DNA from 3 places in the Kitasatospora sp. NPDC032121 genome. Region 1 is predicted to be linked to each of the others. Evidence: riboswitches for the same ligand, from Rfam matches in the RefSeq annotation. Region 1 holds a riboswitch; each other region holds the start of a gene.

Evidence for each region. A riboswitch is a leader RNA that binds a small molecule or an ion and turns the genes downstream of it on or off. The one in region 1 is predicted to bind cyclic di-AMP.
Region 2: linked by a shared signal. The riboswitch ahead of ACZ5OX_RS05890 (M23 family metallopeptidase) and the one ahead of ACZ5OX_RS03440 (NlpC/P60 family protein) in region 1 are both predicted to bind cyclic di-AMP.
Region 3: linked by a shared signal. The riboswitch ahead of ACZ5OX_RS23795 (transglycosylase family protein) and the one ahead of ACZ5OX_RS03440 (NlpC/P60 family protein) in region 1 are both predicted to bind cyclic di-AMP.

Annotation. Positions count from the first base shown of each region.
Region 1 covers NZ_JBVILX010000001.1:751,712-756,781, reverse strand. Annotated here, with positions in the region: gene ACZ5OX_RS03450 (NYN domain-containing protein) at 1-1,023, shown strand, start outside; gene ACZ5OX_RS03445 (C40 family peptidase) at 1,225-2,262, shown strand; cyclic di-AMP (ydaO/yuaA leader) riboswitch at 2,600-2,753, shown strand; gene ACZ5OX_RS03440 (NlpC/P60 family protein) at 2,764-3,879, shown strand; gene ACZ5OX_RS03435 (C40 family peptidase) at 4,106-5,070, shown strand, end outside.
Region 2 covers NZ_JBVILX010000002.1:21,398-26,467, reverse strand. Annotated here, with positions in the region: gene ACZ5OX_RS05905 (TetR/AcrR family transcriptional regulator) at 1-41, opposite strand, end outside; gene ACZ5OX_RS05900 (alpha/beta fold hydrolase) at 168-1,049, opposite strand; gene ACZ5OX_RS05895 (YiaA/YiaB family inner membrane protein) at 1,125-1,415, opposite strand; cyclic di-AMP (ydaO/yuaA leader) riboswitch at 1,611-1,769, shown strand; gene ACZ5OX_RS05890 (M23 family metallopeptidase) at 1,782-2,630, shown strand; gene ACZ5OX_RS05885 (hypothetical protein) at 2,690-3,565, opposite strand; gene ACZ5OX_RS05880 (GNAT family N-acetyltransferase) at 3,608-4,195, shown strand; gene ACZ5OX_RS05875 (sensor domain-containing protein) at 4,309-5,049, shown strand.
Region 3 covers NZ_JBVILX010000010.1:14,688-19,757, reverse strand. Annotated here, with positions in the region: gene ACZ5OX_RS23810 (glycoside hydrolase family 13 protein) at 1-343, shown strand, start outside; gene ACZ5OX_RS23805 (LacI family DNA-binding transcriptional regulator) at 369-1,388, shown strand; gene ACZ5OX_RS23800 (hypothetical protein) at 1,485-1,685, opposite strand; gene ACZ5OX_RS23795 (transglycosylase family protein) at 1,916-3,226, opposite strand; cyclic di-AMP (ydaO/yuaA leader) riboswitch at 3,213-3,384, opposite strand; gene ACZ5OX_RS23790 (sirohydrochlorin chelatase) at 3,968-4,927, opposite strand.

The DNA of each region.
Region 1 (5,070 bases):
GACGTCGCGGCCGCCGCCTACCTGGTGCGTTCGGCGGGCTGGAGCCGGCTGGTGGCCGAGGCCGGCGAGGAGGCCGAGCGGGCCGGTGCCGAGGACGCGGCCGCGGAGGCGGCCCGGCTGGTGGAGAAGCTGCAGGCCGAGCTGGCCGAGGTGCGGGCCGCCGCCCGGGCGGACCTGGACCGGCAGCGGGCCGAGTCCGACGGTGTCCGCAAGGAGGCCGAGTCGCTGCGCAAGAAGGTGCGGTCGCTGGAGAGCGACACCCGCCGGGCGCAGGCCGAGACCCGCCGGGTGAGCGGTGAGCTGGAGGCCCTGAAGGCGCAGGCCGCGGCCGAGCGCGGCGCTGCCGAGACCGAGGCGCGCAGGCTCCGGCACCGGCTCTCCGAACTGGAGACCGCGGCCGAGCAGGGCCGTCGGTCGGCCCGTGAGGGGCGCAGCGTCGAGGACATGCGGCTGCGGCTGCTGCTGGACACCGTGCTGCAGTCGGCCCAGGGTCTGCAGCGGGAGCTGGCGCTGCCGGTCTCCCAGATCCGCCCGGCGGACCTGGTGGAGGCGGTGGTGCCGGGGGCGGCCTCGCCGCACGACGTGGCCCGGCGCGGGCTGGCCGAGGACGATCCGGCGCTGCTGGACCAGCTGCTGGCGATCCCCCAGGTGCACCTGGTGGTGGACGGCTACAACGTGACCAAGACCGGCTATCCGGCACTGCCGCTGGAGCAGCAGCGGATCCGGCTGCTGGGCGGGCTGGCGATGCTGGCCCAGCGCACCCAGGCGGAGGTCACCTGCGTGTTCGACGGGCAGGACCTGGACGTCCCGGTGATCATGGCGCCACCGCGCGGGGTCCGGGTGCGGTTCAGCCGGACCGGGGAAACGGCCGACGAGCTGATCCGCCGTCTGGTGCGGGCCGAGCCGCAGGGTCGTCCGGTGGTGGTGGTGTCCACCGACCGGGAGGTCGCGGAGGGCGTGCGGAAGGCGGGCGCGCGCCCCGTGGCGTCGGTGCTGCTGTTGAACCGGCTGGCCCGGCCCTGACGTCGGCCGATTCCGTGTGATTCCTGGTCAGGGGCGGTTCCGGGGCCTTGTGAGGGGGCTGTGGAGTCAGTGTGGGGTGGCCGAGTTCATGCCATCGGGGGAGTGGCAAAACGGATAGATCTTCACTAGGGTCTGGCGTCAAACCTATTTTCGGGAATCTCATCCCATCAGGTGAGTCCGCTGGAAGAAGGAGCCGGTCCCTTGGCCTCCCACCGCCGTCCCAAGCAGCCGAGCCGCGCGCGGATCTCCGTGCTCACCGCTGCCGCTGCGACCGCGGTCGCCCTCTCCGCCCAGGTGGCCGCGCACGCTGCGCCGCAGCCGAACAAGGCGGACGTCAAGGCGCAGATCGACCAGCTCCAGGAGGAGCAGGAGCAGGCGGCGGAGAAGTACAACGGCGCCAAGGAGCGGGCCGACCAGCTGCGCAAGCAGGCCGACCAGCTGCAGGACCAGGTGGCCCGCAGCCAGGAGCAGATGACCCAGCTCCAGGGCGGCCTGGCCGAGGTGGCGGGGGATCAGTACCGCTCCGGCGGCATCGACCCGTCCGTCCAGCTGATGCTCTCCTCCGACCCGTCCGGTTACCTGGAGAAGGCCTCGACAGTCCAGCAGGCGAGCACCAGCCAGGCCGAGGCGCTCAAGGGGCTGCTGGAGCAGCAGCGCCGGCTGGACCAGGAGAAGGCCGAGGCGGCCGCCGTGCTCGCCTCGCTGGACACCACCACCAAGGACCTCAACCAGGCCAAGGCGGACGTCAACACCAAGCTGAAGGCCGCCCAGGACCTGCTGAACTCGCTCAGCGCCGCCGACCGCGCCGCGCTGAAGGCCCAGCAGGCGCAGGACGACCGCGCCTCGCGCGGCAGCGAGCGGGTCGACCTCGGCAGCCTGCCGCCGGCCAGCGGCTACGCGGCCGTGGCGATGGCCAAGGCGATGAGCAAGCAGGGCTCGCCGTACGTGTGGGGCGCCACCGGCTCGACCACCTTCGACTGCTCGGGCCTGATGGTCTGGTCGTACGGGCAGGCGGGCGTCTCGCTGCCGCGCACCTCGCAGGAGCAGGGCCACTACGGCACCCGGGTGCCCTCGCTGGACCAGGCCCAGCCCGGCGACCTGGTGATCTACGGCTCCGACATGCACCACGTCGGGATGTACATCGGCAACGGCATGGTGGTCCACGCGCCGCACACCGGTGACGTGGTGAAGGTGATGAAGGCCGACGCGATGCCGATCAACACCATCCGCCGGGTCTGACGGCCCGACACGCCCGCGGGGCTCCTCGAGGGCCTGTGAAAAGCGCCACCCTCCCCGTGGGGGTGGCGTTCGGCTTTCCCGCCCTTTTGTGACCACATGCTGAGAACCGATCAGCCTTGTGTGTACCAGTGGTCACCATCGGTCATTTTCACAAAAGAACTTGGGTAATCTTCTGTCTTTTTTCTGACAAGGATTTGAACCGATCACGGTTCAGTTACTAGGGTCATGCTCCGAACCACCGCACTGTCGATCGCCCAGCCAGGGTGGCGGCGGTGGTTACCGCCGAGTTCGCGAGGCAGCGGGGCAGGTCGAAGCGACTGCCCGACAGGGGAGCCCGGTGTTCGGGGCGCTGCGGAGCGGAGCCGGGGAACCACGTTCCTCCGGGGTGAATCGGCGCCAGGTCGGCCGGTGGAACGGCCGTGAGGCGTCGTAGGGCATGCTTCCGGCCCGAACCCGTCAGCTCACCCGGTAGGCGGACGTAGGAAGAAGGAGTCCGCCTTCGTGGCGTCCCATCGTCGTCCCAAGCCCGCCGGTCGCGCCCGCGTCTCGATCCTGACGGGTGTCGCCGCGGCGGCCGTCGTCCTCTCCGCGCAGGGTGCCCACGCGGACCCGCAGCCGACCAAGGAGCAGGTCAAGGGGCAGGTCGACCAGCTCAACGAGCAGGCCGAGGTCGCGACCGAGAACTACAACGCCGCCCAGGCCAAGCAGCAGGAACTGGAGAAGCAGGTCTCCGGCCTGCAGGACCAGGTGGCCCGTCAGCAGGCCCAGGTCACCGAGCTCCAGGGCGGCCTCGCCGAGATCGCCGGCGAGCAGTACCGCAACGGGGGCATATCCCCGACCGTCCAGCTGATGTTCTCCTCCAGCCCGGACAACTTCCTCAGCCAGGCCGGCACGCTGAACCAGGCCGGCAGCACCCAGAAGGGTCAGCTGAAGGAGCTCCAGGAGCAGCAGCGCAAGCTCGACCAGGACCGCAACGAGGCCCAGGGCAAGCTCGCCGAGCTGGAGTCGACCACCCAGCAGCTGAAGGCCTCCAAGGACGAGGTCCAGGGCAAGCTGAAGGCGGCCCAGGACCTGCTCAACACCCTGACCGAGCAGGACCGCCAGGCGCTGCGCCAGGCCGAGGAGAAGGCCGCGGCCGACGCCAAGGCCAAGGCCGACGCCGCCCAGGCGCAGCAGCAGCAGGCCGACCGCGCCTCGCGCGACAACAGCCGCGGCAACCTGGCGACCGGCTCGACCGCCGCTCCGGTGAAGGTGGCCGCGGGCAGCTCGCGCGGTGCCGCCGCCCTCTCGTACGCCGCGTCCAAGGTCGGCAGCCCGTACGTCTGGGGCGCCACCGGCCCGGGCTCCTTCGACTGCTCCGGCCTGATGGTCTGGGCGTTCAACCAGGCCGGGGTGTCGCTGCCGCGCACCTCGCAGGCGCAGGCCGGGGCCGGCACCCGGATCGGCTCGGACATCTCCCAGGCCCAGCCCGGCGACCTGCTGATCTTCTACAGCGACGCCCACCACGTCGGCATCTACGCCGGCAACGGCCAGGTGCTGCACGCTCCCAAGCCGGGTGCGTCGGTGCGATACGAGGCGGTCGGCAACATGCCGCTGTCCTCCATCGTGCGGGTCTGATCCCCGCTCGGACGCCTCCGGGCCCGGCCTTCCCCAGGGAAGGCCGGGCCTGCGGCTTTTCCGGCGGGTCGAGCTGATGTCCGATTAGGGGTCGAATATTCGGGTTGGGAAGGGTTTGGACTCGCTTGCCCGGACTCGCTAACGTCTGCCACCGGACTCCCGCTCGACGGCCGCCCGTCCCGGTGCGGCGGCGGGGCCGCGCCGCAGGATTGGAGCCGCTGCCGCCATGCCCGTGCACCGCCGTTCCCAACTGCTCACCCGGGCGCTGGTGCTGACCGCGGCCGCCGCCACCGCGCTGGGCGTGGCCGCCGGAGGCCGTGCCCAGGCCGCGCCGGACAGCCCGGACCCGGGCGATCGTCAGGACGTCAGGACACAGGTCGAGCAGCTGTACGACGAGGCCGAGCAGGCCTCCGAGAAGGCGAACGCGGCGCAGGAGGCCCAGCGGCGGCTCCAGGGCGAGACCACGATCCTCCAGGGCGAGATCGCCATTGCCCAGGACCAGCTCAACGAACTGCGCGGCGACCTGGCCACGGTGGCCGGGGCCGAGTACCGCGGCGGCGGGATGGCCCAGACCGCCCAGCTGTTCCTCTCGTCCGACCCGGAGGGCTACCTGGTCCGCGCCCGCACCCTGGGCCAGGCCGCCGCGCGCCAGCAGGAGACCCTGCACGAGCTGGTCACCCGGCAGCGCCGGCTCGACCAGCGCCGCACCGAGGCGGCCGGCAAGCTCGCCGAGCTGGACCAGACCCGCCGCACGCTCGCCGACACCAAGCAGCAGATCCAGCAGCGGCTCGCCGGGGCGCAGAAGCTGCTGAACGGCCTGGGTGCCGCCGAGCGGGCCCGGATGACGGCCCAGGACGCCCGGGACGCCGAGCAGCGCGCCACCCGGGGCACCGACCGGCTGGACCTCGGCACCGCCCCGCCCGCCTCCGAGCGCGGGGCGGCCGCGCTGGCCGCCGCGGTGCGGATGATCGGCTCCCCGTACGTCTACGGGGCCACCGGACCGCACGCCTTCGACTGCTCGGGTCTGATGTACTACAGCTGGCGGCAGGCCGGAGTGACCCTGCCGCGCACCTCGCAGGCCCAGGCGTACGCCGGGCAGCGGATCAGCCTGTCCGAAGCGCGACCGGGAGACCTGGTGATCTTCTACCGGGACATGCACCACGTCGGCATGTACGCCGGCGGCGGCGTGAT
Region 2 (5,070 bases), on a different contig from region 1:
TGGTCGACGACCTGGTCGGGGGTCAGTCCTACGCGGGGCATGGGCTCGGGCTCTCCGTACGGGTCGAAGTCGGGTGACGTCGGGCGCTGTCGGGCGGGTGCCGGTGACGTCGGCGGGGCGGGCAGGGGCGGGCAGGGTCAGGGTCGGGCGGGGGCCGGCGGCGGCGCTCAGCCGAGTTCGGCGAGGAACGGCAGCAGGGCGTCCGCGGTGGCCGCCGGGTTGTCGGCCATCGGGTAGTGCCCGGACCCCTCGATCATCGCCTTCCGCGCGCCGAGCGCGGCGGCCTGCCGGTCGGCGACGAGTTCCGGCTTCGGGAAGTCGGGGTCCTTGTCGCCCATGACCACCAGCGCCGGGCACCGCACGGCGGCCGTCCAGCCGACCGGCGCCGAGTCGCCGTGGACGTACCCGCGGGTGGCGGTCTTCCGCCCCGGCGTGCGCAGCGCGGCGACCAGCCCGTCCACGTACGCGTCGAAGTCGGCGGGCTTGGCGCCGGGGAAGGCCATCCGGCGCAGGTAGAAGCCCCAGGAGGCCGGCCAGTGGACGAGGGCGGGGCCCATCAGGGCCATGACGCCGCGCATCAGGGCGCCCGGCGGCGGGCTCTCGACGAAGGCGTCGATCAGGACGATCCCGGCGACCCGCTCGGGCGCGTCCCCGGCGGCCTTCACGACCGTCGCCCCGGTGTACGAGTTGCCGGCGAGGACGGCGCGCTCGATGCCGAGGTGGTCGAGCAGGGCGAGGACGTCGTCGGCGATGGCGGCCGGGCTGTAGTCGTCCCAGCTGATCGAGGATTCGCCGAAGCCCCGCAGGTCCATGGTGACGACCCGGTGGCCGGCGGCGACCAGCAGCGGGCGCAGGTGCCGGTACGCGGCCCGGCTGTCGAGCATGCCCGGGAGCAGGACGACGGGAGTGCCGTCGCCCTGCCGGGTGTCGTCGAAGGCGATCCGGCCACCGGGAACGGTCAGGTACTGGGTGCTCGGAGTGATGGTGCCGTTCACGGGGTCCTCCTCGGGCCGCGGGTGCGGGGCATCGGCGGTACTGCCGATAGCCATAAAGCTAAGGCTAATAGCCTTAGCCGTCAAGCGGCCGGCGGGCCGGGGGAAGGGGGCGCGGTCGGACGGGTGCGGTCAGACCCCTTCCACCTTGAACGGGTCGTGCTCGCTGAGCAGCTTCTCCAGCCGGGCCTGGTCCACCCGGGTGACCATCTCGTTGGACTCCTGCCGGTCCCGGACCACTTTCGCCAGCGTGAACGCGGAGGTGACGGTGTAGAGGAGGCCGATCCCGAGGAAGGCCCGGGTCCACCCGCCGACCGGCAGGTAGGCGATCCCGGCGGCGAGGGCGATGCCCGACAGGGCGAAGGAGAGGACGGCCTGGATGTGGTACGCGGCCGTGGTGCGGGTCTGCATCGGTGCGCTCATGGCGTCAGGATGCGGCCGCCCGGCCGGGCCGCACATGAGTAGGGGTACTCAGATGGGGCCGTGCATGAGGGGTCGTTCGTTGACGTCCGTTCACCTGTGATCGGGCGGCCCGAAACGGATGGCTTGGAATCAGAGCTTCCTAGGATTAACGTTTGATAACGCAGCGCGGTTGTCAACGCCGTACCCAGACGGCACCGTGCGCCGTCGCCTAATCCCGCCGACCCGCCCCCGGGCAGGTCAGGGAGCCGGGGAACCACGTTCCTTGGGGTGAATCGGCGGGGCCCCGGCCCGGCCGTAGGAGACCTTCCTGCTCCGAACCCGTCAGCTAACCCGGTAGGCGCGAAGGAAGGAAAGGAGCGCGCCTCCGTGGCGTCGACGCACACCCCGGCACACCCGGCCGGCCCCGCAGCCGGTACCCAGCTCCTCGACCACCCCGGCCCGGACGGCCCCGAGGCCTTCGGCCCGGAGGCGTTCGCCGCGGAGGCCGACACCAACCGCCACCGGATGCCGCGTCAGACCCGCGGGGCCTCCCCGCTGCTCGGCGTCACCGCCGTCGCCGCCACGCTGGGCGCCACCGGCTTCGCCTCGGCGACCCCGGCCGCCGCCCCCGCCGTCGAGGTCCCGGACGAGACCCCGGTCGCCCTCTCCGCCGACCCCGGCCTCGCGCTCGCCGCCCGCATCCAGCACCAGGCCGACAGCCAGCGCACCGCCGCCGAGGAGACCGCCCGGCTGCAGGCCGCCCAGGAGGCGGAGGCCAAGGCCGCCGCCAAGGAGGCCGAGGCCAAGCGCGCCGCCGAGGAGGCCGAGCGGGCCAAGGCCGCCGCCCTCACCCTCCCGGTGAACGACTACCGGCTCTCCGCCCACTACGGCCAGAGCGCCCGCTACTGGGCCAACCTGCACACCGGCCTGGACTTCGCCGCCGACACCGGCACCCCCGTCCACGCGCTCGGCCAGGGCACCATCACCTCGGCCGGCTGGGCCGGCTCGTACGGCTACCGGATCGTCGAGACCCTGCCCGACGGCACCGAGATCTGGTACTGCCACCTCTCCTCGATCACCAAGGGCTCCGGCAACGTCGCCACCGGCCAGCAGATCGGCAAGGTCGGCGCGACCGGCAACGTCACCGGCCCCCACCTGCACATGGAGGTCCGCCCCGGCGGCGGCGCCCCGGTCGACCCGGAGCCCTGGCTCCAGCAGCGCGGCCTCAACCCCTGACGCACGCGCACCGACGCACCCGCGGGAGGCCCCTGGACCGGGGCCTCCCGCGCCGCGTCTCACTCCTCGACGGGCAGCTGCGCCAGGTACGCGTCGATCTCCTCCGGGCCCGGCTCCGGCGCCAGCTCCGGGAACTCCGTCACCAGCAGCCGCGGCAGCCCCGGCACCGTCCAGGCGCCGAACAGGTCGAGCGCCGCGTCCACCGCCGCCTCCTCGAACCTCCCGAAGTCCCCGGCCAACTCGTCCGGCATCGGCCGGCCCAGCGCGGTCAGCCGCGCCAGGTTGCGGTAGCTGCGCCGCATCAGGCCCTGCTCCAGCAGCCGACGCGCGCCGTCCGTGGCCATGCCCACCGAGAGCACCCGGCCCGGGCCCCAGCCCCGCTCGTCCGGCTCGTCCAGCCAGCCGGCCGACGCCAGCGCCTCGAACGCCGCCAGCCGCTCCTCCTCGGCGAACTCCCCGAAGCCGGCCAGCCACTCCCGCACCGCCTCCGGATCCGTGACGTCCGCCCCGTGCGCGTGCAGCAGCAGCGCGTACAACCGGGGCCAGGTCACCAGGTCGGCGCGGCGCAGCAGCCCGGCCGCGACCTCCCCCTGCCACTCGGCCTCCTCGTGCAGCCGCTCCTGTCGCTTGGCGTTCAGCCGGCGGGCCGCCCGCTGGTGGTCGATCAGCAGCCGGACGGCGTCGCCGTAGGCGAGCGGGTCCTCCTCGGGCGCGGGTTGGACGTACAGGTGGAGCCGCTCGTGGAGCAGGTGCTCCACCGCGTCGGAGGTCAGTTCGGGCCAGCCGTCGTGCATCCTGCCCTCGCCCAGCTCCAGCAGCGCCAGCACCGCGCGCAGCGGCTCCTCGGCCACCGGCGCGCGGCCCTGCTCGGCCGCCCAGGCGAGCAGGTCGGCGGCCTTGGTGCGCGGGGCGAGCCGCAGGTCTTCGTCGTTCATAGTCCGAACGGTAGCCGCCGGGCGGGGATAGGGTCGGCAGCCATGGTCCCCGTACGACTCACCGGCCCGCGACTGGCCGTCCGCGAGTACCACCACACCGAGGGCGACGTGGACGCGCTGCACGCGCTGTTCGGCGACCCGGAGGTCACCCGGTACCTGCCCTTCGGGCCGAGCGACCGGGAGGACTGCGCCGACCAGGTCGAGCTCTACCTGGAGGAGGCGATGGCCGAGGAACGGGACACCTACCGGCTCGCCGTCACCAGGCTCGCCGACGCCGGGGAGCCGGACGACGCGACGCCGATCGGGCAGGCCTCGCTCACCCTCGAAGGGCACCGCGCCGCCTGGCTCGGGTGCGTGCTGGCCCGCGGGTGCTGGGGCCTCGGCTACGCGGGCGAGACCGTCGGCCTGCTCTGCGACCTCGCCTTCGGCCCGCTGGGCCTGCACCGGCTGGCCGCCCGGGTCGCCGTGGCCAACACGGCCTCCGTCAAGGTGCTCACCGGGCTGGGCTTCCGACTGGAGGGGCGGCTGCGGCACGACGTGTTCGAGGACGGCGTCTGGTCCGACTCCTACCTCTACTCGCTGCTCGCCGACGAGTGGCGCGGCCCGGCCGTCCGGGCGGAGGGGGGTTAACCCCACCCCGCATCCGCCAGGCCTCCGGATCCCAGCCGGCCGGCGCGTCCACCAGACTGGACCCCGTCAGCGGGACGAACGACCGACAGTACGAGGGGCCGGGGGCCGGGAGCATGAGCAGCAGCCGCAGCATGGAGGACACGGGTTGGGACGTCCCGGGCGGTTACGGTGACGACCCGCGCCCCGTCCGGGCCCGCCGGACCGAGCGGCGGCCGGCCCTGTGGCGGGCGCCGTTCTCGGCCTACTACTACCGCGAGGTCGGCTTCGCGCTCAGCGGCCTGCCGTTGGCGATCGCCGGGTTCGCCTCCTCGATCACCCTGCTGTGCCTCGGCCTCGGCACCTTCGCCACCGTCATCGGCCTGCCCGTCCTGGGCGCGCTGACCGGCCTCGCCCGCGGCTTCGGCCGGCTGGAACGGGCCCGGGTGCGCGGCATGCTGGCCCTGGACGTCCCCGGCCCGGAGCCGGTGCGCCAGGTCCGCCCGGGCGGCTGGGGCGCCGTCACCGCGCGGCTGGCGGACGGGGCCGGCTGGAAGGCCGTGCTGTACCAGGTGGTGATGTTCCCCTGGGCGGTGTTCAGCTTCTCGGTGACGCTGGTGTTCCTGGTGCTCGGCTGGGCCCTGACGCTCTACCCGCTGTACCACTGGGTCTTCCCGACCTACACCCCCTGGAACGGGTACCGGCTGTTCGACTTCACCGACGACGAGGGCATCCGGCACGTGTACGAGGTCCAGGCGCCGTGGCAGATCGCCGGGCTCGCGGTCATCGGGCTGGTGCTGGTCTACCTCACCACCCAGCTGGTCCGTGGCCTGACCAACGTCAACCGGGCCGCCGCCCAGGGCCTGCTCGGCCGCTGACCACCCAGGCCCCGCCCAGGC
Region 3 (5,070 bases), on a different contig from region 1:
GGCCGGCGGACCGTCCTGGCTGCCGCAGCCGGCCGAGTGGGCCGGGCTGAGCGTCGAGGCGCAGACCGGCGACCCGACCTCCACCCTGGAGCTCTACCGCAGTGCGCTGGCCGTCCGCCGGGCCCAGCCCGACCTCGGCGCCGGCACCGGGGTCGAGTGGCTGGAGAGCCCCGAGGGCACCCTGGCGTTCCGCCGCGGCGCCTTCGTCTGCACCGTGAACACCACCGGCGAGCCGGTGCGGATCGCGGCCCCGGGCGCGCTGCTGCTCGCCTCGGCCGACCTCGTGGTGGACGGCGGCGAGACGGTGCTCGCACCGGACAGCACCGGCTGGTGGGCGGTCTGACGTGGTTGGAATAGGCTCTGGGACCGTGACTACGGCGCGACTCTCAGACATCGCGGCGCAGGCGGGGGTCAGCGAAGCCACCGTCTCCCGCGTGCTCAACGGCAAGGCGAACGTTTCCGCCGCCACCCGGCAGACCGTTCTGGCGGCGCTGGACGTGCTCGGGTACGAGCGGCCGACCCGCCTGCGCCAGCGCAGCGCCGGGCTGATCGGTCTGATCACGCCGGAGCTGAGCAACCCGATCTTCCCGGCGCTGGCCCAGGTGATCGAGCAGGTGCTCAGCCGGCACGGCTACACCCCGGTGCTGTGCACCCAGACGCCGGGCGGGTCCACCGAGGACGAACTCGTGGACATGCTGGTGGACCGGGGAGTGGCGGGCATCGTCTTCGTCTCCGGGCTGCACGCCGACAGCACCGCCGACCACGACCGCTACGCCCGGCTGGCCGGGCGCGGGGTGCCGTTCGTGCTGATCAACGGCTACAGCGAGAAGATCGACGCGCCGTTCATCTCGCCGGACGACCGGGCCGCGATGTGGATGGCCGTCCAGCACCTGGCCGAACTCGGGCACGAGCGGATCGGGTTGGCCGTCGGGCAGCGCCGGTACGTGCCGGTGCTGCGCAAGATCGAGGGCTTCACGGCGGCGATGCGCGAGGTACTCGGGCACAGCGGGGAGGCGGCCGAGAACCTCGTCCACCACACGCTGTTCAGCGTGGAGGGCGGGCACGCGGCGGCCGGTGCGCTGCTCGACAAGGGCTGCACGGCGATCGTCTGCGGGAGCGACATGATGGCGCTCGGGGCGATCCGGGCGGTGCGCCAGCGCGGGCTGTCGGTGCCGCAGGACGTGTCGGTGGTCGGGTTCGACGACTCGCCGCTGATCGCCTTCACCGAGCCGCCGCTGACCACGATCCGCCAGCCGGTCGAGGCGATGGCCACGGCGGCGGTCGACGCGCTGCTGGAGGAGGTCGGCGGAAACGCCGTCCAGCGGGGCGAGTTCATGTTCCAGCCGGAGCTGGTGATGCGCGGGTCCACCGGGGCCTGCGCGCGCTGAGCCCCGGCGGCCGCGGCCGACGCGCGGGCCCCGGAGGGCGGTTGCCCTCCGGGGCCCTTCGGCGTGCGCGCGGCCGGTCGTGGCGGCCGGGGGTGGTCAGCCCTCCTGGGTGGTCGGCCGGTCGGCGGTCAGGCGGTGCCCGTCGGCCGCGTCGCCGGTCCGGGTCTCGGTGCGGCGGCCGCGGGCCAGGTAGTCGCGCAGGACCAGTTCGACGGCGTCCTGGGGGTTCTTGGTGCCGGAGAGCATCATCACGTCGATCGCGAGGTTCGCGTCGAGGGTGACGGTGACCTGGGCCATGTGGACTCCTCCTCGGGTGTCCTCGGGTGCAGAGCAGCAGCATGCCCGTCGGAGCGGGGATCCACCACGGGGATATGGCCGGAGGTACGCCGGAACCCCCGGGGAGAGCGACCAGACTCTCCCCGGGGGCGGTGGGTGGTCAGCGTTCGGGCGACAGCTGACAGATGATGAAATCTGTTACCTGTCACCTGTCACCTGAGGCCCGTCGGCTGTCCGACTGCGCGCCGTTCTCAGACCCGGCCGGCGAAGTCCGGGGCCCAGTTGGCGATGCTCTGCTCGCGGACGCCCGAGCTCGGGTTGGCGGCCTCGACATACTTGCCGTTGCCGACGTAGATCGCGACGTGGTAGACGCCGGAGTCCTTGCCGTTGTTGGACCAGAACAGCAGGTCGCCCGGCTTGAGGCTGTCCAGCGAGACGTGGGTGCTGGCGGCGGCCTGGTCGGCGGCGACGCGCGGGACGGAGATGCCCGCGGCGCGCAGCGCGGCCTGGGTGAGGCCGGAGCAGTCCCAGCCGCCGTTGCCGGTGCCGCCGTAGACGTACGCCTGACCGACCTTCGACTCGGCGAAGGCGACCGCGGCGGCCATGCTGCCGGTGGCGGCCGGAGCCTGGGTCTGGGTCTGGGCCTGCGGCGCGGGCTTGGCGGCGGGCTTGGCGGCCGGGGCCGGGGTCTGCGCGGTCGGCTGGGCGTTCACGGCACCGCCGTTCGCGGACTGGCCGGACTTCTGGGAGCGGTCGGACCCGGTGGAGTCCGAGCCGGTCGCACCGCTGAAGGACAGCTGCTGGCCCGGGTAGATGGTGTCCGGGCCCTCGGTCAGGGTGCCGCGGTTGAGCTCGTACAGCCGCTGCCAGCCGCCCTGCACGTTGTGCTGGTCGGCGATCGAGGACAGCCAGTCGCCCTCGACCACGGTGTAGTCGCCGCCCTGGGCCTGCTGCTGACGCTTCTGGACCCAGTCGCCGCGGCTGCCGGAGGCGGTGGAGCCGGCGGTGGCCTGCGCGCCGTCCTGGGCGGGCGCGGCGGGCTTCGTGGCGGGGGCCTGGGGCGTCGCGGCCGGAGTGGCCGGCTTGGCGCTCTGGACGGGCGCGGCGGGCTTGGAGGCGGTCGAGCCCGTGGCCGAGCCCGCCGAGGTGTCGACGGCGGCCGGGGTGCCGCCCTTGGTCAGGCCGGCCTTGACGGAGCAGACGGGCCAGGCGCCCGGGCCCTGCGAGGCGAGGACCTTCTCGGCGATCGCGATCTGCTGGTCCTTGGTGGCCAGGTCGGCGCGCGCCGCGTAGGCGGTGCCGCCGAAGGCGGACCAGGTGCTGGAGGTGAACTGGAGGCCGCCGTAGAAGCCGTTGCCGGTGTTGATGCTCCAGTTGCCGCCGCTCTCGCACTGGGCGACCTTGTCCCAGGTGGCGACGGAGGCGGCCGAGGCGGTGCCCGAGGTGAGGCAGGGGACGGTGAGGCCGACGCCCGCGACGCCGAGGGCGGCGATCACGCGGCGGGTGCGGCTGGGCAGGCTGGTGCCGTTGGTGGGCAGCATGAAGACGGAGTCCTCTCCCACGCCTGCGAGGTGAGCTGTCGGATTCGGGCTGGAGTTGCCCGGCCGCGCTGGTGGGCGCGGCTTCACCCCTAGCCCTGGACCGTTCCGCAGACCGGTCCGGGGCGACTTACCTGTGGGTCCCCCGCTCCTGCCGTGGTGCGTTTTCGCGCTGCCAGGACATCCGACGGCAGGACTCGGCGTTGCGGATGAACCGGGTTCGTGTGGTCACGAACGGGGAGCACGTTAATCAGACTCTAGTTCAAACTGCAAACCACTGTGATGCGCATCACGGTTTAGTGGGAACTGCCAAAATTGCCGCCACCCATGATCGTGAATGATCGTTTTCTGGCAATGTCGTTGCTGAAGTCGACAACTGGCTCCACCTCAGGGCTGATGTGACGGTGCGCCGAGTCGCGGAGTCGGCGCACCCTGGCGGTGGGGGAGTAGTCGCGATTCGAACACCTGGGCCCGCGCTCCCTATTTCCTTTCAAATGCCGCCAGAACGGACATTCCGCGCTATTTTTCGCGTCATCGTCGTCATTGCCGTCCGCATCCGGGCGGGAGGGTGACGCGGGAGGGGCGATCCGGGAGGGACGACGCGCGGGCAGTGGGGAGGGGCGATGCGCGGGCAGTGGGGAGGGACGACGCGCGGGCAGTGGGGAGGGACGACGCACGGGCAGTGGGGAGGGGGTAGAGCGAAGGGCCCGGAACGCAAGCCGTTCCGGGCCCTTCGGAGCGCGCTGAGCGGCGCGCGGAGTCGAACTACTGCCCGGCGGGCGCCTCGGCGGCCGCGTGAGCGCCGCGAGCACCCTCCACGACCCCCTCGGCCTCGGCGGCGGCAGCCGCCTCCGCCTCGGCCCGCGCCAGGTCCTCCGGGGACGGCGTGGGCAGCGCGGCCAGGTACGTGGAGGCGATCAGCTGGCCGACCGACGGGTACGAGCCCAGCGGCGCGGCCGACGGGCAGCCGGTCTCCTCGGCGGCGGTGGCGAGCAGCTCGGAGTCCGCCTCCGGGCCGATCACCAGCGGGGCCAGCGCCGGGCGCTGCGAGCCGGTTTCCTTGAGGTGGTTGACGGCCGCGGCCACCGAGCCGGGCACGTCGAGCGCGGCGGCGACCACCGGCACGGCCAGTCGCGCGGCCAGCAGCACGCCGGTGATGCCGGCCGCGGCGGCAGCGTCCTCGCCGCCGACGGTGGTCAGCACCACGCCGTCCGCGGCGGTCGCGATGGCGAACAGCCGGGCGCGGTCGGCCCGGGCCAGCCCGGCCTCGGACAGCCGGACGTGCACGGCCTCGGCCAGCAGCGGGTGCGGGCCCAGCGGGTCGGTGACGGGCGCGCCGTACTCGGCGGCGAGCGCGTGAAGCTCGGTCAGGAAGGTGTGCGGGCCGGGCACCAGCGGCACCAGGACGGGCATCGGCAGCCCGGCCTCGGCGGCCAGGGTCAGCAGCTCGGCCACGGTGCGGTCCTCGCCGTCCGCGCCCTCGGTGCCGTCACCCGGGAGGTAGCCGACCGCGGTCTGGACGCCGTTCTGCTCGGTGCGGACGATCGAGAGCAGCTCCTCGACGACCGAGCGGGACTCGGGCCCGGCGGTCGCGGGCACGGCGAGCACCAGGGCCGGGGCGCCGGCCGGGATCTCGGGGCGCTCGGGACGACGGTGGCGCCCCCGCGCACGGGAGCCTGGAGTGCGGACGGGCAGTGGCGCGCCCGGGATGGCTGCGGTGCTCATGCCGGAGATCGTAGGACATCTGCCCGTCAGGCTTGCAGTCGGCTGCCGTGCGGGATTCACGCGAGCGCGGTGCGGACCCGGCGCGTCCTCGGCGCCGGTCCGGGCGCTTTGCCTACAATCCGGACATTCTTCACCCAACCCCC